Linked DNA regions of Desulfomonile tiedjei DSM 6799. Each later gene encodes a partner of the first gene's protein in a complex. Links are inferred from orthologs where the notes say so. Each region holds a gene or a part of one and is shown on either strand. Other genes may lie near its edges.

Region 1 (15,487 bases):
TGATGCAACGGAATAGATTAATCCTTGTCTTACATAATTCAGATTCTCGGACCAGCCAAACGAAGCTTGCGTAAATTTCAGAAACACGAACAGAGTGTTGCGCGCGAATTAATTGAACCGTTGAAGAATGACCCAAGGCCCTCCGGGTGTGACAATGTCATGGGGCACAAGAATATTTTGAGGGTAAAACATCAGGATATCCGCGTCATCTATGGCGTAGCAGACGATATCAGGCATGTCTTCATAATTGACGTTCGAAGAAGAAATGAAGCTACGTACAAGAATATTCCCATCCAAACTCTGGATTTAGCAATTTCAGAAGCAATTTCAACCTTGAAAGCCCGATCACGAGACGATTGAGCCGTTGGAGACTCATGTGTCTGACTAATAAGATCTTTCCAGGCCTTCTTGACACTACTTCGATGCACCCCTGGGGATTATCACCAATTATCATTTACTGTTTTGCATCCATCACTGTCTTCAAAGCAGGACATCTCCGCTTCCTTTCCGTCAATTGACTCCTGGGAAAAATAGACTATACTACTCACACTTCAGCGCATTCCGAATACGGAGACGAACGCATGAAATTCTGGCGCCTACCCCTTGATTCCGAGGCTCATTCGATTCCGCAAGGAATTGTAAATATTATCGAAAATCGCTGTAAAGGATGCGGATTCTGTATCGAATTCTGTCCTAACGGTTGTTTGAAGGAAAGCAAACGATTCAACGCCAAGGGATATCATCCGCCGGAAGTAGTAATGCAAGCGGAAGACTGTGTGGAATGCGGACTGTGCGGTCTCATTTGTCCGGAATTTGCGATCTTCACGGAGTTGAAGGAAGCGAAGAAGATTACAGAAGAAGATATACAGAAGGTAACCACACGGTATTCTCGAAAAGATAAGCGATCCCAAAAACGATAACCGCCTGTGGCATAACAACATTCCTCCACTATTCTTTAAAGGAACCCAGGTTTTAGATGGCAGATAAAGATATTCTGACCGGTGAACATTTTATTCACGGAGATGCGGCCTGCGCGGAAGGCGGAATTGCTGCAGGATGCCGTTTCTTTGCCGGATATCCCATAACTCCTGCGACGGAAGTTGCCGAACGCATGGCCAGAAGACTGCCCCAGGTAGGCGGTGTGTACATCCAGATGGAAGACGAGATCGCCTCCATGGCCGCGATTCTGGGTGCTTCCTGGGGAGGCGTGAAATCAATGACCTCCACGTCGGGTCCGGGTTTTTCTCTGATGATGGAGAATATCGGTCTCGGGATGATGACTGAAACGCCCTGCGTTGTTGTCAATATACAGCGAGGTGGCCCTTCCACGGGTCTTCCGACACTTGTAGGCCAGGCGGATGTTATGCAGGCGAGATGGGGTTCTCATGGGGATTACGGCTGCATTGCTTTGGCTCCTTCATCGCCCCAGGAATGCTTCGATTTTACTGTGGATGCATTCAATCTGTCGGAAATCTACCGCCAGCCTGTTTTTGTGCTTGGTGACGAAGTTGTGGGGCATATGACCGAAAAGGTCATTATTCCACCGCGGGATAAGCTGAAGATCGTCGATCGCAAGAAGCCTCAAGTGTCAAAACAAGAGTACTTGCCGTTCGCCACGGAAGATTTGATGCCCGCACCGATGGCTGTTGCCGGCCAGGGGTATCACGTGCATGTGACGGGTCTGACTCACGATGAACGAGGATATCCCGTAATCACGGATGCGGTTCAGGAACGGAATGTCCGGCACATTGTGGATAAGATTCGCAAGAACGCTGAAAAAATTATCCGATATGATGCGGTTTTCCTTGACGATGCTGAAGTCGTCGTCGTGGCATACGGCTGTACCTCGCGGGTTGCCCGTCAATCGGTGGAAGACATGAGAGCAAAAGGTGTAAAGGCAGGGCTCCTTAGACTGATTACCTTGTGGCCTTTTCCTTCTCAGGTGATACGACGCCTTGCAAAACAGGCAAAAGCTTTTGTGGTTCCCGAAATCAACTACGGGCAGATCGCGTATGAAGTCGAACGAACTGCCCAGGGAAATGCCGAAGTGGTTTTAATGGCTCTCATGGGCGGGTCTATCCATACTCCCGAAGAAATAACGGAAACCGTCCTGGAATGTTTGTAATGCGTGCAGCCGGTAAGATTTCCCGCTCTGGTGCGTTTACGAACAGACGTACTGTACGTGCGGGCTCGAATATGAATAGCATTGGTCGGCCTGCATACAACGATCTCGATGATCGATATGTGGAGAATTCATGAAGGTAAAGCTTAGAGAAACCGTTCCATTCAACAAGGAAGCTGCGGACCTGCTCATTCAAAAGGATCATGGCCTTCATCCGGATGACAAGTACCTGAAACCCGGAAGAATTCCGCATATCTGGTGCCCCGGTTGCGGGCTTGGAGTTGTCCTCACCTCATTCATTGAAGCCATGCGCCGCAAGGGACTCACGGTGGATCAAAGCGCTGTAGTGTCCGGCATCGGTTGTACGGGAAGGGTCGCGGGATACCTCGACATGGACACGTACCATACCACCCATGGCAGAGCCATTCCTTTTGCTACCGGGTTAGCGCTGGCCAAACCCGATCTCCATGTGACGGTGTTTTCGGGAGACGGCGACTTATTCGCCATCGGAGGGAATCATCTGATCCACGCAGCCCGGCGCAATGTGAATCTGAAAGTGCTGTGCGTGAATAATTTCAATTTCGGTATGACGGGCGGGCAAGTGGCTCCCACAACTCCGCTCGAGGCCCGAACGTCCACCACTCCCACGGGCAATGCGGAACCCGGTTTTAATCTCCCGTATTTGGCTCATGCAGCCGGAGCTGTCTATGTTGCCCGCTGGACCACGTTCCATCCACGGCAGCTCGTGCATTCCATCAGCCAGACATTCGATAAGAAGGGATTTACCTTCATCGAGGCTATCACACCATGTCCCACGGGATACGGCAGACCGAACAAGCTTGGCTCCGGATTGGAAGAGATGCGCTATTATCGTGAGATGTCTGAAATCAGGAATGGCGCCGATCTGAGAGAAACCGGAATTCGCCTCAGAGAAAAAATCATCGTTGGAACCTTTGTTAATACGCAGCGAGCCGATTTCATGGAGAATTATCGGGGCAAAGTGGTCGCTCGAGCCGCAGCAAAGGGAAAAGGGAAAGAAAAGGGCAAAGCCGCATGAGTGAGAAACAGGAGATCAGGCTTGCAGGTTTTGGAGGACAGGGGATAATCTTGTCCGGTCATATCCTCGGTAAAGCAGCAGCGCTTTTTGAGAAGAAAAATGCGGTCTTCACCCAGAGTTACGGCCCGGAAGCCAGAGGCGGTTCGTGCAGCGCAGATGTGGTCATCTCGGATGATGTCGTGCATTATCCGAAAGTCGGCCGCCCTGCGGTTCTCGTGATCATGAGTCAAGGAGCTTGGACCACGTACGGTCAATCCATCCTTCCCGGAGGCACCCTGATCCTCGACGAAGATTTAGTCACTATCGACAAGGACCCTGAAGGAATCACCGTTTACAGGGTTCCGGCCACTCGTCTCGCGGAATCTATGGGCAAGAAGATTGTGGCAAATATCGTAATGCTGGGAGCGGTTGGCGCTCTGGGAAACGTGGTCGCTTACGAATCTCTTAAGAATTCGGTACTCTCATCGATTCCGGCAGGTACGGAGGAACTCAATATTTCCGCTTTCGACAGGGGTTATCAGTATGGAGTGGATCTGTTGAAACGCATGCAAGCCAATGCATGATGGCGTCAAGTCTCTCTGAATTTCCGAATGCACAAAGGTGCGGCTGTATCCAAAGAGGGGAAGTCGTGAGCACCTTTGTCCGAAGATCCACATCGACAAAGTGTTTCACAAAGTTCTGAAGCGGATGTGCTGGAGGATACTGTTCATTGAAAGAAATAAATGAAACCATCGAGCCGATCAAGAGTTCTCTTCGCATCGGTGTCTATGTCTGCCATTGCGGTAAGAACATCGGTGGCACGGTCCGATGTGACGAAGTAGCTGAGTACGCCAGTCACTTGCCCGGCGTTATCCTCGCGAAAGACTCTCTATACACCTGTTCGGAACCCGGCCAGGAACAGATAAAGCACGATATACGCGAGCACGATCTAAACCGTGTTGTTGTTGCCTCCTGCACTCCGAGACTGCACGAGCCTACTTTCAGAGCTGCCTGTGAAAGTGCCGGTTTGAATCCCTATCTCCTGGAAATGGCAAACATTCGGGAGCACTGTTCGTGGGTTCACCTGCACGATAAGGACGCTGCCACCGAAAAGGCCAAAGATCTGGTCGCCATGGCGGTAAACAGAGCTGCACGCCTGAAGCCGCAAATTGAGGTTACGGTTCCAGTCACTCGGAAAGCGATGGTCATCGGTGGAGGTGTGGCAGGAATCCAGGCTGCTCTCGATATGGCCGATGCCGGATACAAGGTGTATCTCGTGGAACGTACCGGCAGTATCGGCGGCCGTATGGCCCAGATAGACAAGACCTTTCCCACTATGGATTGCTCCATCTGTATCCTGGCGCCAAAAATGAGCGAAGTGGGAAGACATCCGAATATCGAACTATTGACTCTCTCGGAAATCCAGGAAGTGCAAGGCCATATCGGTAATTTCAAGGCAAAGATCCTCAAAAAGGCTCGATATGTCACGAAAGAATGCACCGCCTGCGGGGACTGTATTCAGGCGTGTCCTCAGCTTTCACCGGATGAATTTAATGCCGGGCTGTCCATTCGCCGGGCCATTCATATCCCCTTCGCGCAAGCAGTTCCGTCCACTTTTCTCATCGATATGGACCGGTGCTTGAACAATCAGGGAATCGTTGCCTGCGATCGCTGTTTTCAATCCTGTTCTCACAAATGCATCGATTTCGCGGATAAAGACCAAATCCTTGAGCTTGAAGTCGGTACTATCGTCGTAGCCACGGGCGTTGAGGTGTACGATCCCACTGCATTGACTGAGCTTGGGTACGGTAAATTCCCGAATGTCATCACGACTCTTGAATTCGAACGACTCATCAATGCTGGCGGGCCTTCCGGCGGCGAGTTGATTCGACCGTCAGATCGCAAGAGACCGAAAAAAGTAGCGTTTCTTCAGTGCATCGGATCCAGGAGTAAAAGAAGCAATCCGTACTGCAGCAACGTATGTTGCATGAATACGGTAAAGGACGCTCTGCTCATCAAGGAACACTGGCCGGACACGGAAATCCATGTCTTCTACATTGATATTCGTGCATTCGGGAAAGGTTTCGAGGATCTCTTTCAGAGAGCCCGTCGAGAAGGCGTCGTTTTCATGCGCGGAATCCCCGGTGAAATCATCGAGGATATTCAGACCGGCGACCTCACACTTTTAGGCGAGAACACCCTTTTGGGAAGTCATTATAAATTCCATATGGATATGGTGATCCTTTCCGTAGGCATCAAGCCGCACAAAGACGCGGAAAAAATCCAACGACTACTCAATCTCGCAACAGATACCGACGGCTTTTACATGGAAGCGCATCCGAAACTCCGACCGGTAGACACTACCACTGGAGGGGTATTTCTGGCGGGAGCGGCAGAAGGTCCGAAAGATATTAAAGATTCCGTGACTCAGGCTTCTGCGGCGGCATCGAGAGCCAACATTCTCATGTCCAAGGGTGAAGTTCAGATACCTGCCATAACGTCCCACATCGATCCGGAAAAATGTACGGCCTGTGGTCTGTGCGCTCGCGTTTGTCCCTATCATGCCATTGAAGGCAGTAAAGAACAGGGATTCTACAGGGTTATCGAAGCAGCGTGTCAGGGATGCGGGGCCTGTGTTCCTGAGTGCAGGTTTGGAGCCATTGACCAGGCCCACTTCACAGAAGAACAGATCGTGTCGCAAATCGATGCAGCTTTGGCTATTGACCCGCACAACAAGATTTTGGCGTTCGCGTGCAACTGGTGTTCGTATGCCGGTGCGGATTTTGCCGGAGTGTCGAGGATGCAGTATCCGCATAATGTTCGCATTATACGCACTATGTGTTCTGCTCGGGTATCTCCATCCTGGATTGAAAAGGCCTTCAGCATGGGCGCCGGCGGCGTCCTGGTTTCAGGTTGCCATCCTGCAGACTGCCATTACAACAATGCGAACCAGAATACTGCACGAAGAGTAGATCGTTTCTGGAAACGCATGGAGAAGCTCGGGATTAACAAGGATCGTCTGAGATTAGCCTGGGTGTCGGCTGCTGAAGGGGCTCAGTTCGCAAAGGTCATAAAGGAAATGGAAGAGGGCTTGAGAAAACTCACACCCCAGGAAATAGAAGAAGCAGCCGAAAAACTGACAAAGTCTTTCAACAAGAAGAGTGAAGCATGACGATAAAAGTCTGGAAACACTTCTCTCGGGAAGATCTGTACGAATGTTATCAGTGTGCTCGATGTACGGGTTCCTGTCCGGCTATGGAGGTTGCTCCCGCGTACGGTCCCAGAGAGACTATTTTGAAGTGCCTCAATCTGGGTCACGACAAGGTGGTGGAAGACGAGAAAATATGGCTTTGCTGCACTTGCAACGTGTGCGAAGACAGATGTCCTCAGAAAATTCCCATTTCGGACCTGCTAGTTGCCCTTCGCAATTCTGCGGCACGTCGGGGAAACATTCCAATGAGGCTCAGCATGGCTATTGAACTGCTTGCCAAGACCGGTCGTTCGATGATCGTTCATCAATTGGACGAGATGCGTGCACACCATGGTCTGGCGCCTCTGCCTCCGGCTCCTGTGGAAGAAATCCGAGATCTTCTGAAGAAAAGCGGATTGGACGATATCATAGAGTTTTGAGCATTCCAGGCTACGGCCCGGTTTTGAAAGGTGAACATGAAATATGCCCTGTATCTGGGATGTGCAATCCCGATAAAATATCCCGGCTTTGAAGCTGCAACCCGGCTGGTGTGTGAGCGATTAGGTATTGAACTGCTGGACTTACCCTTTTCGTGTTGTCCTCCTCCGACGAGCATGAAGCTGGTGCACTACGAATCATGGCTGGCGCTTGCGGCTCGAAACCTGTGTCTTGCGGAAGAAGCCGGTGTCGATTTGCTGACCTTGTGTTCAGGATGCGTGAACACATTGAAAGAAGCAAATCACATCCTGAAACAGAGTGATTCGAAACGACGCAAGGTCAATCGCATCCTGGAAGAGTACAATCATCAGTTCAAGGGAACAATCAATGTAACGCATATCCTGGATGTGCTCTATCAGGATTCTGTGGTGGAACGACTGTTGAAAGAACGAGTCCGGGATGTTCCGCTACGGATTGGCTGCCATTATGGCTGCCATTATTTCCGGCCTCCAAAGATCATGTATCCCGGAGAATTGTCCGATGCGGAATCGTACGTTCCTGTGAAGATGGATCATCTCTTGTCGATCATCGGGGTAGAACCGGTGGAGTATTCCCGAAAATTCCTGTGTTGCGGATCTCCTCTGGGCGCTAATATGGACCAGGATGCAGGATACGAAATTACACGGCAAAAGCTCTCGTACATTCGGGAACGCAACATTCATGCACTGTCGGTGATCTGTCCTTCATGTTTCGAGCAGTTCGACATGGGACAAATCGTGCTTGGTCGCAAAACGAAAGAGAAAGAGAAAGTTCCCACTTTCTATTTGACTCAGCTTGTCGGCCTGGCTCTCGGCTTCAATCCCAAGCAGATCGGTCTGGACGTCCACAGGGTAAAACCGAGAAAGATCCTGGAAGCCATTGAGATTGCTTGAATGCCATGGCAAATATTTACAGGAACCATGATAGATTTTTCAATCTGTTATGCAGTTCTTTAAATATTGCCAATCCCTTCCTGCATTCAGCCGGAGTAGTCTAGTTGGCAGTAGCCGACATTCAAGAATTGGTGGGTGCCGTGCCTCCGTGCCGGCACATTTGTCCAAACAAATCGATCAGTTCAGCCCAGCAGGGACGCTGGGCCCTACTGTTTCTCATAAAAGGTAAGTTGTTCAAAAAGTCAGGTGTTATTTCGACTGCTACACACTTTTCCGACCAGGAGATGCAAAATCCTAAAGGTATACAGAACGAACCAGTCTTAGAATAAGGTAATGTAGAATGGCAGAGAAGAAACCCCCTTTATCCAAAGAAGAATTACAGGAATTGCGCGAAGAACTCATGCTTGCAGACAGTCTCACCAGAATCGAAAACACGCTTATGATTCTTTCGGGAAAAGGAGGCGTGGGAAAGAGTACTGTCGCAGTAAATCTTGCTGCAGCTCTGGCTGCATCCGACAGGCAGGTCGGGTTGCTGGATATAGACATTCACGGGCCGAGCATACCTACTCTGTTGAAGTTGGAAGGCGCTTCTGTCCAGGGACAATCGCAACGGGGCATGAGTCCCATTCAGTACAACAACAATCTGAAGGTTATGTCCGTGGAGTTTGTCCTCAAAGACCAGGCCCATGAAGCAGTCATATGGCGCGGCCCCATGAAACATCGTTTGATAAAGCAATTCATCGCTGAAGTTGACTGGGGCAATCTCGATTTTCTCATCGTGGATGCTCCTCCCGGAACTGGAGACGAGCCGCTTTCAATTTGTCAGATGGCTCCACCGCGATCTCGGGCGATTATCGTTACCACTCCGCAAAAGCTGGCTTTGCAGGATGTGAAGAAATCCATTCGTTTTTGCAGGGCCGTGGAAATGCCTATTTTCGGCATAGTCGAAAATATGAGCGGTTTTGTGTGTTCCAATTGTGGTACGGAACACGAGTTATTCAAGAGTGGTGGTGGAGAACGGCTTGCAAGAGAAACGGGATTTAAATTCCTGGGACGCATACCGTTGGATCCTCGACTGGTCACTGCCTCGGATGAAGGAAAACCGTTTGTGTTGGAATATCCAACTTCGGCTGCCGCAAAGGCCTTTGACCGGATGATCGAGCCAATTCTGGCATTGTCCCCGCCCAGAATGAAAAAGCACTAATCTAGCGAAGAAACCCTTCTTATCAGGAGGGTTTCCCCGCTTCCCCGAACCTCTTCTTAATGACTCCCGCTATTTTTACAGCAGTTGACGAAATTTCTTACTTTTGAACACATTGTGCTTTAATGAACGGGAAGGGCCCGGCGTCCCTGCTGGCCCGAAGAGATTGATTTGTGTTTGAAAAATGTGCCGGCACGGAGGCACGGCACCTACCAATTGTCGAGAAGTGCTTTTCGCAATTGGACACTGTTTTATACACTTGTTCTAATTGCGAAATGATCCATATAATGGAATTACGATGTAAATCGGAACTGTAATCTCAATCAACGATACAAATAATTGTGAAGCAACTCGTAAGTGGATAAAGAGGTATGATACATGTTTCCGCTGAGAGATGACATTCAATCTGAGAGTTTTCCCTTTGTTACTATTCTCATCATCATTCTCAATTCATTTATGTGGATGTACGAAATTTCACTCGGACCGAGACTCGAAAATTTTCTCTGGCAATATGGTCTGATTCCCCTACACGTGGTTGCTTACGACCATTTTCGGGGAGGGTTCATAGGAAATGCCTTGATCCCGATGTTTACCTCCATCTTCATGCATGGAGGATGGATGCACATCATTGGGAATATGTGGTTCCTGTGGATTTTCGGTGACAATATCGAAGGTAGATTAGGACATTTCAAATTTTTCCTCTTTTATCTCCTTTGTGGAATAGGCGCTTCAGTCATACACGTAATGTCCAGTCCGGAGTCCAGAATTCCTACTATCGGGGCAAGCGGCGCGATATCCGGAGTTCTGGGAGCGTACCTGATCAGCTTTCCTCATGCCCGAGTTTTGACGCTCTTCATTATCGTCATCATTATTCGTATTGTTGAAATTCCTGCGTTCGCTTTTCTGATATTCTGGTTTGTGTTCCAGTTCATAAGCAGTGCATCGCTGGCCTCCGTTCAGCAAGACGCCGGTGGGGTAGCATATTGGGCTCACATGGGTGGATTCGTGGTGGGGATTGTTCTGCTATTGTTATTTCCCAAGAAACCTGCTCCACAGCCTCATTCACGCCCTGCACTCTCGCGCAGATGGTGACAGCATCAGGATTGCGGATATTTGTTTCCTTTATCCGACATTTGCCGTAGAGATTCCCGCTGCAAAAGTGTATGCTGTGCTTCGCACAGTTACTGATAATTTCCGTGCACGTAGCTGAAAAGCAGTACATGTAACGGTGTTTACAAACAAAATCAAATGTGATATTTTTAATTTATCCAGACATCTAAACGAGAACGTTTTTACAAGGAGGCTTCCGCATGCTGGGAAACGAGGAAACACGTCGTCCCGTTTCGGAAAACAACCAAACAGGCGGATGGACTACGCTGCATTCATGGATATTCCTGGGTATTGTGGCAGTAGGGCTTCTGATGATCGGTATCCAGAATAGATACCACTACTTGAGCCCCTTGGGCCTGGGAAAAGCTTATAGAATAGACAAGCTTTTTGGAGGTATTCAGGAATTCGATCCTTCCAAAGGATGGATTACAGCACAACTCCAGCAGATGCAGCCTCCCCAAATGTCGGGCATGGATCCTTCTTCTATGGCAATGCAAATGCCCGGCGGCGGTCATCCCGGAATGATGCCGCCTTCTGTGAATGTTCCGGATGCGGCTGTACCGGTTCCTTCTGGTAAAGAGGAACCCCTCGCGGAAAAAGAAACCCAAATTCCAAGCACGCCATCTGTTCAACAAACCAAACCTCAAGAAACAAAGGAATTAACTACCGAAGAAAAATTACGCGCTTTCAAGCGGGCATTTCCGAATTTCGGTCAGGATGAATTTTCGCTTGCGAACGATGACTTGTATCCCGATTGGAAAAAGAATGTTTCTCCCTCAGGAAACTGGAATGAGTTTTTGACAACCTATCAAGAATTTATTCAGTGGTGGAACGATAAAGGATCTCCTGCAGAATCCGGGTTTAAGCTCTGGAAGGATTTTCTTGCACAGAAACCGAAACGTTAAAGCGATTGTCGAAATTTTGACGTTTATCCGAAGCTCCAAGACAAGATATTAGTGGAGACCGGCATCCACTAATTTTCTTAATCTTCTAATATTTTTAATCTTCAATCGGATATGATATCGAAGGAGGTTGCTCAGGCAACCTCCTTTTTTTGCAGCCTTTAATAATCCAAATTCACCACATTCAGCGCGTTTTTCTCTATGAACTCCCGTCTCGGCTCCACTTGATCGCCCATAAGTGTAGAAAAAATCTCATTGGCTTTGACCGCATCTTCAATGGCTACTTGAAGAATCTTCCGGTTTTCAGGATTCATGGTGGTTTCCCACAACTGATCGGCGTTCATCTCGCCGAGACCTTTGTAACGCTGAATAGCAAGTTTCTTTCTTCCGTTTTCCACTATCAACTCGACAAGATTGGAAAATGACGGGACTTCGATTCTCCGTTCATCCGTCTTCATTATGAAGGGGGGTTCTCCAACCAGCGTGACTCGTTTGTTGATAGAAACGATCTCTTCAAAGGACGGGGACTCGGTCATATCAAAATCGATTCTCGTACGTCTGGTCAATCCATTGTGTCGCGATTGCACATCCACGTAGTATTTCGATTCTTCTTCGTCTTTTTCCATATTCATAATCACAGGTCGGATGTACGGGTGTTTGGTTTCCAGTCTGGCGAGCACTTTTTGCATCAGTTCCCGCACCGTATCTTCACTGCTCAGAGAATCCGCTGTAAGCCCTTCTCTCACAAAAGCTTTGAGAACGATCCTTTCCATGTTCTTTCGTTCATACATATCAAGGATCTTCTCCATTCTCATCAAGTTCTTGATTATATTGACGAGTATGGTGCCTTCGAGAAGCTCGCCGTTGCTTTTTTCAATTCTGACGTTTTCCAAACCGTTATCCAGGACAATATTCTCAAGATCGCTTTCATCCTTTACATAGAATTCGTGTTTTCCCTTTTTCACTTTAAAAAGAGGCGGTTGCGCAAAATACAGGTATCCTCTGTTGATAACATCCGGCATCCACCTGAAAAAGAAAGTCAGGATGAGTGTTCGGATATGGGATCCATCCACATCTGCATCAGTCATAATGATGATTTTGTGATAGCGGATTTTGGAGACATCGAAATCTTCTTCACCAATTCCCGTTCCAAGAGCGGTCACAAGCGTCCGTATTTCCTGACTTTGGATAATTTTGTCAAATCGGGCCTTTTCCACGTTGAGAATCTTGCCTTTGAGCGGTAGCACAGCCTGGGTTCTTCGCTCCCGACCCTGTTTGGCCGAACCGCCGGCCGATTCGCCTTCCACAATGAAAAGCTCTGTTTGCTCAGGGTCTTTTTCCTGGCAATCGGCCAGTTTTCCGGGGAGTGCCGATATTTCGAGAGCGCTCTTTCTGCGAGTCAGTTCTCTGGCTTTCTTGGCCGCCTCACGGGCGCGACCGGCTTCTAAAGCCTTTTGCACTATCCATCGAGCTGTAGCGGGATTTTCCTCCAGGTATTGAGAAAGCTTGTCATTGACGAACTGCTCGACTATTCCGCGGATATCCATATTGCCGAGCTTTGACTTGGTCTGACTGTCAAATTGCGGATTCAGCATTCGGACACTGAGAACAGCCGTGAGCCCTTCCCGAAGATCCTCACCGCTTATGCTCACCTGACTTTTTCCGTTTTTTAGCAGGTTTTTAGAACTGGCATATTGATTCACGGTCCTCGTTAACGCGGCCCGAAAACCGGAAAGGTGTGTTCCACCTTCGAAGGTGTTGATATTATTGCAGTATGAAAATACTGTCTCTGAATAGCCGTCGTTGTACTGGATGGCGCATTCGATAAAATTGGAGTCTTTTTCTCCGATAATATAGATGGGGTTCCCATCCATTGTCTTTTTGGCCCGGTTAAGATGTTCCACGAAAGAGATTATTCCGCCTTCGTACTCAAAAACGGCTGGCGCCTTTTGGGATCGCTCATCTTCAAAACTGATCCTGAGGCCCTTATTCAGGTAGGCAAGCTCTCGTAAACGGGCAGCTATAATGTCATAGCCGAGTTCGAGATTGCCGAATATTGTCGAATCGGCTTTAAAAGTTATTTTTGTACCGTTTCTCTTGGTAGTGCCTACGACTTCAAGATCGCTGTCTTTTTTTCCTCGCCGGTATGTTTGGCGATAAACCTGGCCGCCTCGCCGTATTTCGAGTTTGAGCACTTCGGACAATGCATTCACGACCGAAACACCGACCCCGTGGAGTCCTCCGGATACTTTGTACGTATTGCTATCGAATTTCCCCCCTGCATGCAGCATAGTCATGACTACTTCCGCTGCGGGGATCTTTTCGGACGGATGCATTTCCGTGGGAATACCGCGGCCGTCATCTTCGATGGTGACTGACGAATCCAGGTGAACGATGACATCTATATTGTGGCAGAAACCTGCCAGGGCCTCATCGACAGCATTGTCAACAACTTCCCAAACCAATTGATGAAGACCTTCAGTACCGGTGTTGCCAATGTACATTCCCGGCGTATTTCTGACTGCCTCAAGGCCCTCCAAAACTCTAATATGTTCTGCACCATAGCTATGAACTTGCTGTTGTTGTTCCACAGCGTAATTTCCTCTCCAACGTAAAATTGGTTGATTTGCCCGGGCTTCTGAACCACCTTGCGGATCGTATTTTGCTGACCCGGTGTATTCTTTTCAGGAACTCTATAGCGGATTCATTTCCGCATGGGCATGACGAGGTTAAAATAGGATGCAACGGGTTCCGGACTGATTACTATGGGCGCACCTTCCTGGAGAAAATTGAGAGAAACCTGCTCGGAATCGATGGCTCCCAGAGCCTCTATAAGATACGCGACATTCACGACCACGGTGATGGGATCTCCGGAATATTCTGTTTCCACTACATCGCTGGCCGTGCCGAGATCCGGATGCGTTGCACTGAGCTCGATTCTCCCTGGTTGAACGTCCAAGACTATGCCCTTATTCCGTTCGGCAGCCAATACGGCTACTCTCCTCAAAGAATGGAGAAAACTCGTTTTCGGCACTGTTATCTTCTTTTCACCGGGAGGAGGCAACACTTTCCGGTAATCCGGATAATCTCCTTCGATGAGCCGAAGCGTCATGAAAAACTTGTCCGTTTTTAGCACCATATTCTTCGGTTCGAATCCAATGCTCACATCTTCTTTCACGCTTTCCAGCAATCGTTTTAGCTCCATCAAGCTCTTCTTCGGGATCAAGACCTTGGATTCGATAGGCAGTAAAACTTCACCATCTGCCAGTGCAAGCCTGTGACCATCCGTTGCAACCAATCTGGTCTTTCCCTCATTTCGTTCAAAGAGCACTCCATTCAGGTTGAAGCGGGAATCGTCGTTTGAAGAAGCGAATAACGTCTTGTCGATCAAGTAAATCAAGTCAGCACTTGGAATCGTTGCAGTTTCGACTTCCTCCGCAGCCTGCCAAACCGGATATTCCGATGCATCCATCCCGGCAAGCTCAAATACACTCCTTCCCGAACTGATCTTTATCCTTCCATTCTCTTGAAGTTCGACGGTGAGATCGCCGGAAGGTAGTTCCCTTACAATTTCGAAGATTTTTTTGGCAGGGACCGTGATCATCCCTTCCTTGCTTATAGAACAAGTATACATCATTTGAAGCCCGACTTCCAGGTCTGTGGCTGTAATCAACAGACTGGAATTACTGGCATTCAGAAGAATGTGAGACAAGATGGGCAGAGTGGATCTTTTTTCCGTAATGGGAACTGTCTTGGATAAACCTTCAAAAAACATGTCCCGAGCGATTTCAAACAACATGGAAGCTCCTTTATAGTGCCTAGAAACAAAATATGTTGAGAGATTCAAATCTGTTGTATGGAAAGAGGATATGTGAAATCGACTTCAATTTTCTCTGCAAAAAACTTTGGAGTGCTTTGACTCCGTTTATTCTTTTTCTTTGCATAGAAAGAAATAAAGAAGTAGTCGTAGTAGGTCTTGTGAAAATGTGGAAATCCCATTCCAGAGAAGTCTGACAGCGATTCCCGGTTGTGAAATACATGTTGATAAGTACTCGCGAAAAAAGTGCGTCACTGCATGAAGCAGGGATGTTCACTTTTCTTGAACAAGTTTTCAACACGATGTTCACAGACGAATATCCTTTTTCAAACCATCGATGAAATTCTTGAGAGAGCTGTCCTGTTCCATCTTTTTTTCAATCTTTCTGGTAGCATGAATGACAGTTGAATGATCTTTCCCGCCGAAAGATGCCCCAATTTCCGGATACGAAAGCTCAGTGAGTTCTCGAGCCAGGTACATACCCACCTGTCTTGGCTGTGCGTACAACTTATGTCTCTTCTTTGATTTTATATCAGCAGGTTTCACATTATAAGCTTTTGAAACGACAGAGATTATATCATCAACGGAAATGTTCTTTCTCGGTCGGTGAAGTATTTCCTTCAGAGCGGTTTGTGCAAGGCTCTTCGTCAGAGGAAGCCCCTGAAGCGTACTCATGGCTACGACTCGCACAAGATATCCGACCAATTCACGGACATTCGATTCTACTTGTTCCGCAAGA
Region 2 (15,540 bases), 4.4 Mb from region 1 along the record:
TATATGGCAAATGTTCACCGGCTTCCCGAGTTCCGGTTCACCATGACGGCATTTCTGCTCGCAGGGGCGGGAGCAGATTCGTCCGAGCACTCCAGGCATAAGATTTACGATTCTGTTCAACTCGTAGGAATTGTCGTACTTGCCTTCGTATAACGATCGAATGTATGCAGGAATGTTTGTATATGCAGGACAAGCGCTCTGGCACGGCACGTTGACGCGCACGTAATCGAAATCCGCCGGACTGGTCGAGTACAGCATTTCCGTTTGGTGTATGTTCGTATCCATTGTTTCGCCTCCATGTGTCCGGCCATTGTGCCCGATGTAGTATTATGCCGTGTTACCGATGAAGAGTGCAGCCGTCTTTCGGTGAAAGCGGGTTCGCATGCCTCCCCTGTTGAACAATTGATGGAAAAGCCCCTGAAAAATGCAATTTCCAGTATAAAGCATTCAGCACAAACCTTGTAACAGCATTCACCGGAGACAGCCGCAATCGGCTGATACTGGACTCTCCGGCGTGCATTGCTTTTCAGGTTCTCGTATCCTCTCGGACCGCGTATTTTCGTATTTGAGGCTGTTCAAAAGTCGAAATTTACCCCAGATCGTGCCACGAATTTGTCATCGTCCTGTTGGCATCATTGTAGGGGCGGGCCTGGTGTCCGCCCAAATCAGGGTAGGCACTAGGCCTACCCCTACAAAAATACCGAATCGTGGCACGATTTGTTGTGTGTTCGAGAATTTTGAGACACTTTCATTTTTCCGGTCCGCTAGAACCTGAATCGAAGTCCTCTTGATTGCGATTCAGTTTTTTTTCGCACGCTAGCTTCCACCACGACCTTGTCGCCGGCCTTTAACTCATTCGTGAAGATCTGAATCCCCTCGATTCCTACAATTCCCACTTTGACAAGTATTGGTTTAATGTTGTTTCCATTTTCCAATTTCCACAATCGACGCTCTCCGGGTTTCAGCTCGGGCAGATTCGTAGGACCGACTATAGATTCCGAAGGGATGAAACGAAGCGCCTGATCCGGGACGATTAGAGCTTCCGGGACTTCGGTCAATCGGATGCGGACATTTGCGGTCATGCCTGGCCGGAGTCTCAGGTCCTTGTTTTCCACGTCCAATATCACGTTGTACGTGACCACGTTCTGTTCGATTTTGGGGTCGTTGCGGATCTGAGTTACTTCAGCAGCGAATTCCGTGTCGGGAAATGCCGGCACCGTGAACGTGGCCAATTGTCCGGTTTTCACTCTGCCGATATCCGCTTCGTCAACGTTGGTATGTACCTGCATGCGGGTAAGATCTTCGGCAATCTTGAAAAGAACGGGAGTTTGAAAGCTTGCAGTAACGGTCTGGCCGACATCCATATTGCGGGCAACTACTATTCCATCAACCGGAGCCTCTATGCGCGTGTATCGGAGTTGCAGTTCTGCTTCCTTGAGCTTGGCTTCAGCCTGAGAGACCTTTGCTTTATCCACCAGCACCTGAGCCTTTGCAGCATCGGCTTTAGTTTTTGCCGCGTCGTATTCTTGCTGGCTGATGGAGCTCTTTCCAATCAGGGTTTCTTTTCTCGCCAATGTCCTGAGTTCGTCTTCCAGGGTGACTTCCGATTTGACGAGATTCGCCTGCGCGGACATCAGGTCTGCCTTTGCCTGTTCGACTTTTGCTGCATAGGTGTCAGGATCGATGAGTGCTACGAGCTGATCTTTCTTAACTTCGGACTCGAAATCGGCATACAATGTTTTAATGGTTCCGGAGACCTGGCTTCCCACCAGAACTTCAACCAATGGCTTCAGCGTACCGCTGGACGTGATCTCAGCTTTGAGCGTGCCCCGCTGAACCGGCGCAGTCATGTATTTGACTTCCGGTTCTTCTTTCGATGAACCGTTGTACACGAAATAGATCCCAACGAGTGCAGCGATGATGACCAGAACGATGATTGCTCTCTTCAACTTTTTCTCCATAAATCGCCAAGCGGTTCGAATGGAAAACAATTCAGTGAAGAACAGATGCGACCTCAAGAGTATACCACTTCTCAGGAATTATGACCTGTTGCTGTTGCCAAACTGTTACGACAATGGCAAGATTCTCAAGCACCTGATCTCGTGATATTTGTTCTTGGGGTTTACATGTTTATAGACAGTCTAAGAACGAAAGGTTTCATTATAATTTGTGCATTATTGTGCCTCGGGATAGTGGGCTCTGCAATACTTGAGGTGTCCGGGGCAGACATCGATTTGACGAGCTGTTTTTACCGAGCCGGCGGTGCCAATGGCGGCTGGACCCTCGGAGCAACTTCTCCCTGGAAACAGCTCTACAGGTACGGCGAATATTCTGTGGTTGCATTCGCTCTGGGTGTGCTCGTTCTGCTGATCGCATCTTGGAAAGGACGGGTTCGGCGAGAATATACCAAACCTGCACTCGTGGTGATTCTGACGGTCATAATCGGCCCGGGAATTCTGGTGAATGGGATCCTCAAAGAGTATTGGGGCCGTCCGAGGCCGGTTGATACCATAGAATTCGGCGGGCAACAGCGATACCGGAGAGTTCTGCAGCCGGGAACTCCGGGGAATGGCAAATCGTTCACGTGCGGACACTGTGCCATGGCTTTTTCGGTGGTCTCCGGCGCCGCTTTCTATCCGCTGCATCCCACAGCCGCAGTGACAATGGTTGCAGTTGGAACAGCATACGGCATCGTCATGGGTGTTGCCAGAATCGCACAAGGAGGACATTTTCCCACGGACGTGCTCTGGTCGGGAATTCTCGTCTGCGTCGTGATTGTCTTTCTCTATTATTTTGTTTTTCGTATTCCGGAACTCTAACGGAGCACCAAGACATGAACGTTGAGCCATCTTACTGCTTCGATGTGTTGGGGATGGTGAAAATCTTGACTCGGTCGTAGATTCTCTCCTAGGATAACAGGATGAAACCACGGGTAAGCGCAAGAGAGTGTAAGCATATGTATGGCGGGGCCGCGTCGATAATACTGGCGGTGATTCTTCTTGGATTCGTGAGTGCTTGGGGTCAGGTTCCCTTTCCGCCGCAACAGCCCATGGGACCGCCGGGGCCGCCTGTCCAGCAGCCACCCCAAGGAATGCAACAACCAACGGAATATGCGTTCCGGCCGGATCTCACCAATCCGCAATTCGGGGAATGTCTGAATTTGGAAAAGCAGTGGAAAATGCTGTACCAGCATTATGTCCAGGAGTACCAGCGTGCACAGATGATGAATCCCCGAGATCCCAATTATGGTATGGTTACCCGTCAAATGCAGAACCTGAAATACCAGCTCGACAATGCCTGGAATACCTTCAGCAGTCGATGCGTGTACTTTCCTCGCCAAAGATAAGTGTCTATGCAGAACAAAGCTGTCTCTCAATCGAATGAACCGGTCCAAGCGCAGGACTCACCGGACAATAGCTCTTTTTCGTATCAACGGGTAATCAGATCCATACTGCTGCTGACTCTGGCGGGCGTCGTCTTCTATGCGGGAGCGACAATAGCCGGAGATTATACGGCCATTTCTCAAGCACTGGCCGGTTTTCCTGCGCAATCACTGGCGCTTGTGCTGGTGCTGGTCCTAGTGGGCTGGTTTTTGAGAGGATGGCGTTTTCATTATTATCTACGGAGCAACCATGCTGACGTTCCGTTTGCCTATTCCCTGGCATCGTTTCTCGCAGGGTTTGCTCTCACTGCTACTCCCGGAAAGCTCGGGGAGGCGGTAAAGGGTGTCTTTCTGAAACAGGATTATGGCGTTCCCGTGACGCAGGTAATGGGAATAGTCATGATGGAGAGATTGATGGATCTCGCCGGAGTATTGCTGCTCGCGTCGTTTTCCGTATTTCTCTTCAAAGGTTGGGAACACCTCTTTTTCCTCTGTGCCGCAGCAATCGTTGTCGGTGGCGCCTTCTTATGCATGGAAAGCCTGTACAAACCCGTGTTGGAGCGGCTCGCAAAACTGCCAGTGCTGTCTCGAATTTGCGACAAGATCCTTATCATTCTCGAAACAGGCCGGAGCCTCATGACTGTCAGAATCTTCATTGTGGGGTTGGTGGTTTCCACCATCTCTTGGGGGATGGAATCGCTTTCCCTGTACGTCATCTTTCAAGGATTCCAGCTCAAGTCTACCTTGCTGGAAGCGAACTTTGCATACTGTATCTCAACCCTTGCAGGAGCACTGACCATGCTGCCCGGAGGGGTCGTTACCACAGAAGGAACCATGGTGGGCGTACTCCACTATATGGGAATCACCTATTCCCAGGGATTGCCCGCGGTGCTACTCATTCGATTGTGTACGCTGTGGTTTGCGGTTGCCGTGGGAGCAGGCTTCATGGCCCTGCTTATGGCCAGGAACAGCCGTTCAAAGAAGTAAGATTTGGGGAACCTTCTTTGTAAAGAAGGTTCCCCAAGCCCTTCCAAGAAACTTTTAACATTTGGTTTAACTATTAATTTCCCAAGGGAAATTAATAGTTAAACCAATATTGGAAGTTCTTGGGATGGGGTTCGGGGAAACACTTCTTACAAGAAGGGTTTCCCCGATCTTACTTCTTAGAACAGTGTGTAGATAAACGGTGCTGCCACTGGCGAGCTTGCCGCGAGTATTATAAAGGCAGAGAGTATTACCAGAACCACCAGAATCGGTGCCAGCCAGAATTTCTTGCGCACCTTGAGAAAATCCCAGAATTCTTTTACCAGGGACATTTCGTTCTTCCTCCTGAATTACACGTCCTAAAATTGTCTCTCGTATCTCTCAATACTGGGGTTCGGCTCTTGTTCCTTTGCCTTCCAGTACGTCGGCGCCAGAGGGTCGAGTTTTCGTTCCATGGGATCTTTGCCGACAAGTTTCATGAACAGACCTGTCGGAGTGATAACTAAAAAGAAGACCAGAGTCAAAATGATTCGCGATATAAAGTACCCGAGCACAACGGATAACTGAATCCACACCCGGTATATTCCTCGGAATAATGGTGGTATCAATCGGCACAGCGCAAGGACCACTCCTGCAACGATCCAGATCCAGCCATTTGCGGAACCTTTCCAGAAAAGCAAATAGCTCCCGATGACCGCGGGGATTACCAGAAACAGTCCAGCCAGAATGGTGAGATCACGGCTGCTGGGCTCTTTCCATGCCGCTCTTACTTCTTCCCTGATTTCTTGGATAATATTCATGTTAACTCGACAACCCGCATTGCACGCATATGTGTATTAAAATCGTTTATTTCCAATGGACTGTTCGAAGAGTATACAATAAAACTTCATGGAAAGGAACAGTCTACACTAACCAAACGTACCTCTTTTCACAGAAAACTAATCAAGTTCAAATTGGCTGCGCCAATCCGAATCTCCTTTGAGCTCCGGTTGCTCCTTTTTATCCAGGAGAAACGATCCGAGCACCAGGTAATCCATTTCCGTACGCATGAAGCACAGGTAGGCATGTTCCGGGCTCATCACGATAGGTTCTCCACGCACATTGAATGAAGTGTTCACAATTACCGGGCAACCGGTTTTCTCGCGAAACGCTGCAATCATCTCGTGATACAGAGGATTAGTCTCTTTGTGCACGGTTTGAATTCTAGCGGAATAATCGACGTGCGTGATGGCCGGGATTTCCGATCTGGCAACATTCAGTTTATCGATACCCCAGAGTTGTTGTTCGTTGTCGGTCATCTTGCGGCGGATCTTCTCGTCCACGTTTGCCACCAGCAACATGTAGGGAGAAGGTCGATCGAGCTCGAAAAATCTCTGCACGTCTTCTGCAAGGATCGAAGGAGCAAACGGTCTAAAGCTCTCCCGATACTTGATTTTTAAGTTCATCTGGGATTGCATCTGGGGATTTCGTGCATCGCCGATGATCGAACGCGACCCGAGGGCACGTGGACCGAATTCCATTCTACCCTGGAACCAGCCGATGACTTTACCTTCGGCAATGAGGTTCGCCACTCTCGAGGGCATCTGACCGTTGCCCATATACTCGTACGGGTAGCCGTGTTTTTCGAGGAATTCTCTGATCTGAGCCTCGTCATAAGCCGGTCCAAGGTAAGAGCCGACCTGCTTATCCATTCTGTCATCTGCAGTTCTCTCATTATTCAGGAGCTGATGCCAGACAAAAAGAGCTGCTCCCAAAGCCCCTCCAGCATCCCCTGCAGCAGGCTGGATCCACAGATCGTCAAAAGGACCTTCCCGCAGAATACGGCCATTGCCCACACAGTTCAGAGCCACACCTCCCGCGAGACAAAGATACTTTTCGCCGGTGACCCTTTTGATGTGCCGGGCAGTTCGGATCATGACTTCTTCTGTCACCACCTGCACGGATTTGGCCAGATCCATCTCCCTTTGGGTAAGCTTCGCTTCAGGTTTTCGTGCAGGGCCGTCGAAGAGTCTCTCAAAGGCCGCACCGGTCATGGTAAGCCCGTACGGATAGGTGAAGTAATCCATATTGAGTTTGAACGATCCATCTTCTTTGAGGTCGATCAACTCTTTCAGGATCGCGTCTACATATTTGGGCTCTCCATAAGGGGCAAGTCCCATTACCTTATATTCGCCGGAGTTGACTTTGAAACCAGTGAAATACGTGAAAGCGGAGTACAGGAGACCCAGGGAATGGGGAAATTGGATTTCCGAATCGATCCGAATTTTATTGCCTGCGCCTACGCCGTAGCTCGTTGTGGTCCACTCTCCCACACCGTCCATGGTGAGGAAAGCGGCTCTTTCGAATGGCGATGGAAAGAAAGCGCTTGCAGCATGGGATTCGTGGTGTTCGGGAAATAGTATTTTCCCTTCGTAATCCAGGTTCTTCCGTATGAGGGTGGGCAAATGGAGCTTCTGTTTGAGCCACGACGGCATAGCCATGAGGAATGATGTCCATCCCCGCGGAGCATAAGAGATATACGTTTCCAGGATTCGCTCGAATTTAATCAACGGCTTGTCGTAAAAAGCGACATAGTCCAGTTCCTGAGCCGTAATTCCAGCCTCTTTCAAGCAATAGTCAATCGCATCTTTGGGAAAGGCGTGATCGTGCTTGATCCGGGTAAATCGTTCCTGTTGAGCGGCTGAGACAATGATCCCGTCTCTCACGAGACAGGCTGCACTGTCATGATAATATGCTGAAATTCCGAGAATATTCATGGGTTCTACCGATATACGCTCAGGGAGCGGAGTCGAATGGATCGCTCTGCGACGCGAATTGGTTTGTATCGTACAAAACGGGCCTGTACTGGTTTAGCTGCATAGTATTCGAAACCCGGCCAACGGGAAAAACTGTCCGTTTGCTGACTTGTCGCTCGCACAAACGGTTCCCACTGTTTTTCATCCAGAGATGTTTCCATTTCCCATTCATGAGGAACCGATGCTTCATCGGCCCAAACAACTCTGATCCTGCTCATGGTATGAGCTTCTCCAAAATCGAATACCATTTCGAGTGGCTGGTCTTTTACCGAACGGGCGGAAAAGAGAACCTCTCCGGGATAGCCTCGAAGCACATTTTCCGGTCCTACATCGGAGCTGTCCGGAGCAGGTGCGTACTTGACCGTGCCGGACGCTGCCAGATCCCAGAAGAAACTGTCTTTTTCCTTTATTTTATCCGTTTCATCCAGAGGTCTGGCGAAAATATGCTCTTTTACGAGATTTGCCAGCTCTTTCGCAAGGAGAAAATTAGCTCCCGGGGTAAGATGACACCAATCGGTGAAGACCCACTCCGTGACATCGTCAAAATAATCCGAAAAGTCCACCAGAAAATAATTTGTTCTTTCAGCGCTCTGTCGGGCGCGTTCAAGATATAGCTGGTACATTTTGTCTGATGGAATCCCGTAATATGTCCTGTACCCGCTGAGGGAATCGAGTATTTGCTCTTTTTCGTGCTTCTGCTTTTGGCTCAAGTAGAACCATGGCTGAAGCGCTATGATATGCGGTATTCCGTCATTCTGAAGCGCTGCGTGATAATCCTCCATGACGCGAACAACTGCAGCTATGTTGCGATCAACCCGTCTCGATTTCTCTTCCACGGAAAGATTTGCGAATGGATCGGTTCCGAATGTCTCGGACAACCCTCTTTGCATGTGAATGCCTTTGTTCAATTCCTGAAAAAGATCTCTTCCGTTCCAAAACAGTGTCACGAGATAGGAATTGTTCTTGAACCACAACGTCAGATATGAAGAAAGCCCCGGCCCGTTATACGCGAAGACCTCTTCCAGGATATTATGAAATTGTCCTTCTCTGAAGTAGTTCCAGTCAGGAGTAAGTTTACTGATCATCGGCAATTCGTTTGCGCCGTCCAGCGAGATCACGAGATCCGGCGAGTAATCCCTTAATTTCGTCATGTATCGCATGAGGAGGTGTTGATACGCGTGACCCCATACGGCCGTGTTGTATACCTTGATGGTCTTTCCCTCAATGGGAGCAGTCGCATTCAGAATCATCTCGAGAGCATGGGAAATAGTCTCGCGATATTCGATTCCGTAATTATTCATTGCAAATGCGGCTTCACCCACGGGTCCCATACCGAACGCGGTCGATCCTCCGGTAAGAAACACACGGTATTCATCAGCCGGTTTTTCTTTGGGAATATCTCGTGGCTCGCGAAATCCCGCATTGTTTGCATACTCGTACCGATTTCCCTTGGAGATGTTGTACTCAAGGCAGACTCCGGGGACAAAATCGTAATCGTAATGCGATACGGGCATGGTGAAGTCCCGTCGCGCCATAATGAGGTTTCCCGGATAAATCGAGGAGACGTAGGTTTTGCCTAACGACCAGTAAGCCACTTTTTCCAGAGCGAGCAGAATCAGAACAACACTGGCGATCAAGAAAACTATATATAACGGAACCCTGAGAACAGGCCAAACGTACCTGCCCAAAAATCCTGATTTCTTCTGAACAGATTGAAAAGACTCAGCAGCGGATTCTGTTTCCCGTGCGACTTTTTTCAGCTCCAGTTCTGCCTCGGCTTGCCCCACAAGACTTTGGGTATACTTCTCGGTCATGGCAACTCTGTTTATATCAAAAGAGCACGCAGGGCAAGAGGTCAGATGTACGAGAGTCAGACAGCGCTATTTCAATTTTTCGATTCCCGCTGCCGTTATGGGCTGTCCCGTTTGTACGAAATCGATGAAGAGTTCTGAAACCTGTTTTTCATAATTAAAACGATTGCGGCCGTTTTCTTTGAATACGGCGTATCCGTCTCCGCCTGCTGCCAAGAAGTCGCTTATCGCTACGGAATACTCGGAACTTGGTTTGAACGGCTTGCCGCCTACGGAAGCGATCTTCACGGCTCCATTGCCAACAGAATAGTCAATGCCATGAATCTGTAGCTTTCCGCCGCTCCCAGGCTCAAGTTCGACGCTTCTCTGGAGCACCGAACGGAGTTCTTCGCCGGAAAGAGTCATCTTTACAACAATGTTGGAGAACGGAAGCACGGTATAAATGTCCATCAAGGTGATCGGTCCTTCGTTGATGCTTTCCCGAATGGAGCCACCATTGATGAGTGCAACATCCGTCTTCGCGTATTCAGCCATCAAGTATGAAAGGATGCTGCCCAAGTTCGTCGTGCGATCGGACCTGACGCTGCGCTTGCTTCCATCGAGGAATATTTCGGCCTTACCTATTGGGCGCCGCATCTCCGGTCCGAAGACTTTCTGATGTTCCTCAATAATGGCCGTTATTTGTGGATCTTCTTTGATATCCGGACCAAGCGCCATTAATTCCCCGTGATATTTCACCACGTTTCCGCCTGAGACTTCCAGGTCTAGTTTGCCGACGTACTCCGAATAGGCGTCTGCCTGCACGATAAGAGTGTTCCCCACCTTCAGGGGCTGTGGCAAGTTTGTATGGGTATGGCCTCCTACGATTACGTCTATCTCGGGCACGGCTTCAGCGAGCTTCACGTCTTGGTCTACGCCAATGTGGGTCAAAGCGATAACGAGATCCGAATCCGCGGTATCCTTGACAATTTCTTTGGCCGCTTTAATGGGGTCCTCAAAAATCAGACCTTCCACGTTCCGCGGGTGCGTCGTAACAGGAGTGTCCTTGGTCGTGAGGCCGAATATGATTACCCGAGTGTCGGATTTGGGAAATTTCTTTGTGATGGACGCTTCGAACACTCTGTCACCTTTTGAGGTCCTTATATTTGCACTGAGAAGCGGAAATCCCATTTTGGGGAGCAGGTTTTTCATCAGGTTTTCCTGCCCATAGTCAAATTCATGATTTCCAACAGCCATGGCGGTGAAGCCCATGACATTCATGAGCTCTACGCCCAAAGAGCCTTTGAAGACCGCTGAAAACGGTGTTCCCGTGAGGAGATCTCCTGCCATGAACGTGAGCGTCTCTTTTCCCTGCTCTGCATTTGCCGCTCTCACCTGGTTCATCACCGTAAGCGCCTTTCCGAACCCACCCATTGCACTTTCTTTCTCTTTCTTGGGGACGTAATGAGCGTGCGGATCGTTCATGTGGAGAATGGTAAGATTCAGAGTCTCGGAGGCAAAGGATCCCTGAGTTACGAACAATCCGAGAAAGACGACAATTAACCAGAAACACCAAACCGGTCTGCGAAAAAAGGCGCAGAATTCCATCGCTTACCTCTCAATTATTTTGAAAAAGTCTTTTGAATCAGATGCAAAGAGGATGCGGACTGATGCATGGTCGGGGTGGCCGGATTCGAACCGGCGGCCTCGTGCTCCCAAGGCACGCGCGCTAACCAGGCTGCGCTACACCCCGAATTGGATGTTTATAGCCCGTGAAGATAAAAATCGCAACAGCAAGAAGATCTCTGCTGTTCCGATTCTCAACTCACGGATATTTATGATGCAGGAAATCCCCAACCTGTTTCAATGCCTTTCCACGATGGCTCACTCTGTTTTTTGCCGTTCGGTCCATTTCCGCAAAGGTTTGTCCTGCTTCCTCGTACAGGAAAATGGGATCGTACCCGAACCCCTCAGATCCCCGAAGCTCATGGATAATCTTTCCCTCGCAAACACCTTCAAAGGTGCGTTCCATTCCGTTCGGGTCTACAAGAGCCATGACGCACACAAAGCGCGCCGTGCGAAGCTCGTCAGGTACTCCATCCATTTCATGGAGCAGACGCCTGCATTTCTCCTCGTCAGACAAATCCTCCCCGCCGTATCGAGCGGAAAGCACCCCGGGCCGACCGTCCAGAGCATCGACGCAGAGCCCCGAATCGTCCGCCAGGGTAATCAGTCCTGTTTCCCGAGAGAGAGTTCGAGCCTTCTTCAGCGCATTCTCCTCGAATGTAACGCCGTCCTCTTCAACGTCCGGGAGATCCGGAAAATCAGTCATGGATCGGAATTCTATAGGTAAACCCTGTACCAGGTCTCGTATCTCTTTCACCTTGCCCTTATTCCGAGTCGCAATGAGAATGTGTGTGTCGCTCGTCATAAGCACCTCAAAACAGTAGATTCGCGGTACCTTTTTTATGCTCGGTTCTCGAGAATGTAAATCGTGGAATCCTCCCATAGGCATCAAAAAAAGAAGTGTCATAGGATGCTGATGAGCGGAGCGAACCGCAAACATTTTTGCCAGGGAGTCCCCTCCGTGCATAACTGAATGATTACAGGAGGTCTGGGTTTTTTATTGACAGAGTACAGGGCTGCAGTTAGTATTAATGGTTTAAGCAATCTCGCGTCCCAGAGGAATCCGCCATGAGGGTAGGACTCAAGATCTTCTCAGGAAATTCGAATCTGGATCTGGCACACGCTATTACGAGATATATGGGTATCCCGCTCGGCGCAGCTATGGTCGCTTCGTTCAGCGATGGCGAAATTCAGGTGGAATTTCGTGAAAACGTCAGGGGAATGGATGTATTCGTCCTTCAATCCACCTGTTGCCCTGTAAACGATAATATCATGGAACTTCTGGTTATGATTGATGCTCTGAAAAGAGCTTCCGCCAGTCGAGTGACGGCAGTGATGCCCTATTACGGATATGCTCGGCAGGATAGGAAAGTAGCCAGTCGCGCACCCATCACCGCAAAACTCATTGCAGATATCATCACAGCCGCAGGTGCCGATCGCGTGCTCACCATCGATCTGCATGCAGGGCAGATCCAGGGATTCTTTGACATCCCCGTGGATCACCTCTATGCGAGCCCCATCATGGCAGAAGCCATTAAAACGGATCTTACCACCAGCGAATGCACTGTGGTGTCCCCTGATGCGGGCGGTGTGGAGCGCGCCCGGGCTTTTGCAAAGAGGCTGGGAAGCAACCTCGCGATCATAGACAAACGCCGGTCTAAGCCGAACGAGTCCGATGTCATGCACGTCATCGGCGATGTGAGCGGAAGAGACGCAATTATTCTCGACGACATGGTAGATACGGCAGGGACTCTCTGCAAAGCCGCCGTTGCTCTGGGACATGCAGGAGCACGGAACATCTACGCGTGTGCGACTCATGCTGTTCTGTCGGGAAGCGCGGTTGACCGGATCAATCAGTCCCCCATCAAGAAACTCTATGTTACGGATACAATACCGACTCATCAAAAATTGGCTGCTTGTTCCAAGTTGCAGACAGAATCCATAGCGCCTTTGCTTGGTGAAGCAATAAGCAGAATACACCGAGAGGTTTCGGTCTCGGAACTTTTCGTTTAAACAAAGATCACGTGTCGCCGGGAAGTGGATTGAGAAAACCCGGCAAGCATGCCGGAGGAAATGATGAACAAAGTTCTTATTGAGGTTGAAAAGCGAACGGAAACAGGAAAAGGACCGGCCCGAAGATTGCGGGCAGTCGGAAAAATACCTGCAACACTATATGGCAGGAAGTCCGAACCGATTAGCCTTTCATTAAATGAACATGAATTCAGGAAGATTTATGAACGCGCCGGGAGTACTTCTCTTTTCGATTTGCAGATAAAGGGAGACGGCAAAGTTTTCACCCGAAGCGCACTTATCAAGGAACGCCAGATTCGCGCGTTTGACGGGACAATTCTGCACCTGGATTTTCAGGAAATTCTCATGGACGAGGCCATTGAAATGGCTATCCCGGTGGAATTCGAGGGCAAACCCATTGGCTTGGAAAAAGGAGGCGACTTCCTTATTACCACGAGAGAAATCCGCGTATCCTGTTTGCCCGGCAATATCCCGGAAGCTATTGTCGTCGATGTCTCCGGTCTCGATTTAGGACACTCCATCCATGTCGGGGAAATTACCCTTCCTGAAGGTGTCAGCGCAGTGGTTGAAGCAGGAGTTGCTCTTGCCAGTGTAACCGCTCCAAAGAAAGAAGAAGAGCCTGAGGAGCCCGAAGAGGAAAAAGCCGAATAGTATTGTTTCCTCCTTGTTCTCTGCTTCCATTCTCTTCAAATTCTGTTTTGCATCACAACATTTGAGTGGGACTTTCCTTTTGTGAAGAAAGTCCCACTCACCCGGATACCATTACCGATCCGAATCCGAATTTGCTGCGGATATCGTCCAAAGCACGGTCTCTGCGGATACGAACTTCACTTCCAGCATCGAACAGGTTTTCCTGAAAAATCGGCAAACCGATACCTGAAAGCTTGACTCCGACCTGACGTACTCTCGCACTTTTCTTCAAAAGTTTTGCCAGTAGTTCATCTACAGTTGTGAGGATTTCACCATTCGTGTTCATGGGGTGACTTCTGCTGAGACTTTTGCTGATGTCCGTAAAATCCGAGTACCTGATCTTCAGGGTAACAGTAGACGCCCCTACTCCTTCAGATCTCAGTCGTGCTGCCAGTTTTTCTCCCAGCTCCCGGGCCATGGATCTTATAAGTTTGCGGCTGATGGTGTCCTTCTCGAGAGTGCGCTCCTTGGAATAGGATTTCTGCATGTCGTCCGAATCCGGCTCGATGGGCCTGCCCTCTCCGCCCTGAGCCATTTCGACCAATCGTTCGCCCCATTTCCCCAGGAGAGCACGAACATCCTGTTTCCCTGCCGACACAAGGTCGCTCAATGTATGAATTCCCGCCTGCTTGAGAATCGCTTCAGCGCGTGCTCCCACTCCAGGAATGGATTCCACAGGGAGATGCTGCATGAGAACGAACGCATTGGGTGAATCAAGAAAGAGTAATCCGTTCGGTTTCGCGATACCTGCGGCAAGTTTTGCCCAACATCTGTTGGAAGCCAGACCTCCGGACACATTAATTCCGAGCGTTCCACGTATACGGAGAAGAATACGATGAGCGACTTCCCAGGGAGGCGCTTTGTGTAATCGCAATGTTCCCGAGAGATCCACGTATCCCTCATCCACACTGGTGACTTCGACGAGTGGAGAGAATTCCCTGATTATGGAAAACATCTGTCTGGAGAAAAGACTATACGCAGAAAAATTCGGCGCCAGAAAGATCCCGCGCGGACACAATCTTCTCGCTCGGGTCACCGGCATTGCAGAACGCACACCGAATCTCCGGGCCTCGTACGATGCTGCTGAGACCACCCCTCGGGAAGATGCGCCCACGATCACCGGCAACCCTTTTAACTCAGGCCTCAGCGCTTGTTCCACCGAAGCAAAGAACGCGTCGGCATCGATGTGGAGAATGAGCCTTTCTGTCTGCATCTGAGAAGCCTATCTGGCATATTTTCTAAGAATGCCGACTACTACTCCTTGAATGGAAATCTCCTCTTCATCGTAAATCATCACCGGGTACGCCGGATTCGCCGGTTCAAGCCGTATTTTCGACCCGTCCCGTCGAAAACGTTTCAGAGTCGCTTCGGAATTCCTCACCAGAGCCACTACCATATCCCCGTTCCTGACAGTCGGCCTTTTCTCGACAATGACGTAATCGCCATCCAGAACATGATCGTCCTGCATCGAGTCTCCTTTGACCTGGAGTACGAATGCGCTGTGTCTTCCCAGCATATCCGAAGGCAAGCTGATGGTTTCGGTGTCCCGGACTGCTTCGAGAGGTATTCCTGCTGCAATTCTCCCTTCAAGCGGGAGTTCGACCACCTGAGCAACCTGTTCCTCGGATGTCAGATCGATGGAACGATTTGCGTTCCATTTTTTCGTGAGGTAACCTTTTGCTTTCAGATTCTCTATATGCGCGTGTATGGTAGAAGGAGACGATCGACCTATTCCGCGTGCAACTTCTTCATAACTCGGTGCATGTCCGAATTCCTCGATGAATTTTCGGATATAATCGAGCACCATCTTCTGTTTTTTCGTGAGTGTCTGCATTTGTGTCGCCGTTAAGGTTCGAAATCGGACATGATCCGCTTTCACCAAATAGAAGCGCTTGTGTGATTCTCTCGGGAATCAAGATGGAGATTATATGAAAATAAACCGAAAGTCAAACGAATTTGTTCCGAAAGTGTGACCATTGATCTACCCGGGGGACAGATGTCTTTGCCCCGAAGGGGCTGCCCGTGAATAGCCGTGGGTGCAAACCCACGGAAAAAGCAAGGCAAACCTTTTGCTTCGAGGACCCTGGAAGGGTCCACCAAAACATCCTGCGATCATTGCCTGTTGGGCGACCCATTCAGGGTCGTTGACTCAGGGTTATGGGCGTGTCTGTGTCCACGGGTTGACACCCGTGGCTACCGTTGAACCGCCCTTCCAGGGCGCAGAATTCCTAGTGCCCGCTCT

The links.
Region 2: the proteins of dnaN (region 1) and dinB are in contact, whole or in part, in a solved structure (PDB 1OK7), measured with the Escherichia coli proteins. The link is inferred for Desulfomonile tiedjei DSM 6799 from one-to-one orthologs.

Annotation. Positions count from the first base shown.
Region 1 is NC_018025.1:935-16,421, reverse strand. The notes cover bases 12,684-15,487. They hold dnaN (DNA polymerase III subunit beta), read right to left. Parts: upstream 14,731-15,487; coding sequence 13,636-14,730; downstream 12,684-13,635. Other genes in these bases: dnaA (chromosomal replication initiator protein DnaA), read right to left, coding at 15,055-15,487; gyrB (DNA topoisomerase (ATP-hydrolyzing) subunit B), read right to left, coding at 12,684-13,522. Also shown: DESTI_RS00095 (hypothetical protein), read left to right, coding at 1-16; DESTI_RS00085 (4Fe-4S dicluster domain-containing protein), read left to right, coding at 582-920; DESTI_RS00080 (2-oxoacid:acceptor oxidoreductase subunit alpha), read left to right, coding at 977-2,125; DESTI_RS00075 (thiamine pyrophosphate-dependent enzyme), read left to right, coding at 2,256-3,179; DESTI_RS00070 (2-oxoacid:acceptor oxidoreductase family protein), read left to right, coding at 3,176-3,742; CoB-CoM heterodisulfide reductase HdrA2, read left to right, coding at 3,889-6,330; DESTI_RS28145 (4Fe-4S dicluster domain-containing protein), read left to right, coding at 6,327-6,788; DESTI_RS00055 (CoB--CoM heterodisulfide reductase iron-sulfur subunit B family protein), read left to right, coding at 6,825-7,718; DESTI_RS00045 (Mrp/NBP35 family ATP-binding protein), read left to right, coding at 8,059-8,922; DESTI_RS00040 (rhomboid family intramembrane serine protease), read left to right, coding at 9,298-10,011; DESTI_RS00035 (hypothetical protein), read left to right, coding at 10,230-10,934; more of gyrB, read right to left, coding at 11,093-12,683. UniProt on the Escherichia coli protein: Confers DNA tethering and processivity to DNA polymerases and other proteins. Acts as a clamp, forming a ring around DNA (a reaction catalyzed by the clamp-loading complex) which diffuses in an ATP-independent manner freely and bidirectionally along dsDNA.
Region 2 is NC_018025.1:4,400,015-4,415,554, forward strand. Bases 12,435-15,291 are described here. They hold dinB (DNA polymerase IV), read right to left. Parts: upstream 14,512-15,291; coding sequence 13,357-14,511; downstream 12,435-13,356. Other genes in these bases: DESTI_RS18750 (ribose-phosphate pyrophosphokinase), read left to right, coding at 12,435-12,590; DESTI_RS18755 (50S ribosomal protein L25), read left to right, coding at 12,654-13,259; lexA (transcriptional repressor LexA), read right to left, coding at 14,521-15,132. In the rest of the region: DESTI_RS18695 (FAD-dependent oxidoreductase), read right to left, coding at 1-285; DESTI_RS18700 (efflux RND transporter periplasmic adaptor subunit), read right to left, coding at 765-1,949; DESTI_RS29130 (phosphatase PAP2 family protein), read left to right, coding at 2,127-2,819; DESTI_RS18710 (hypothetical protein), read left to right, coding at 2,921-3,346; DESTI_RS18715 (lysylphosphatidylglycerol synthase transmembrane domain-containing protein), read left to right, coding at 3,353-4,369; DESTI_RS31100 (DUF5989 family protein), read right to left, coding at 4,546-4,698; DESTI_RS29135 (SxtJ family membrane protein), read right to left, coding at 4,726-5,166; DESTI_RS18725 (carbamoyltransferase family protein), read right to left, coding at 5,305-7,122; DESTI_RS18730 (discoidin domain-containing protein), read right to left, coding at 7,128-8,975; DESTI_RS18735 (bifunctional metallophosphatase/5'-nucleotidase), read right to left, coding at 9,042-10,559; DESTI_RS18745 (XTP/dITP diphosphatase), read right to left, coding at 10,777-11,382; more of DESTI_RS18750, read left to right, coding at 11,646-12,434. UniProt on the Escherichia coli protein: Poorly processive, error-prone DNA polymerase involved in translesion repair and untargeted mutagenesis. Copies undamaged DNA at stalled replication forks, which arise in vivo from mismatched or misaligned primer ends.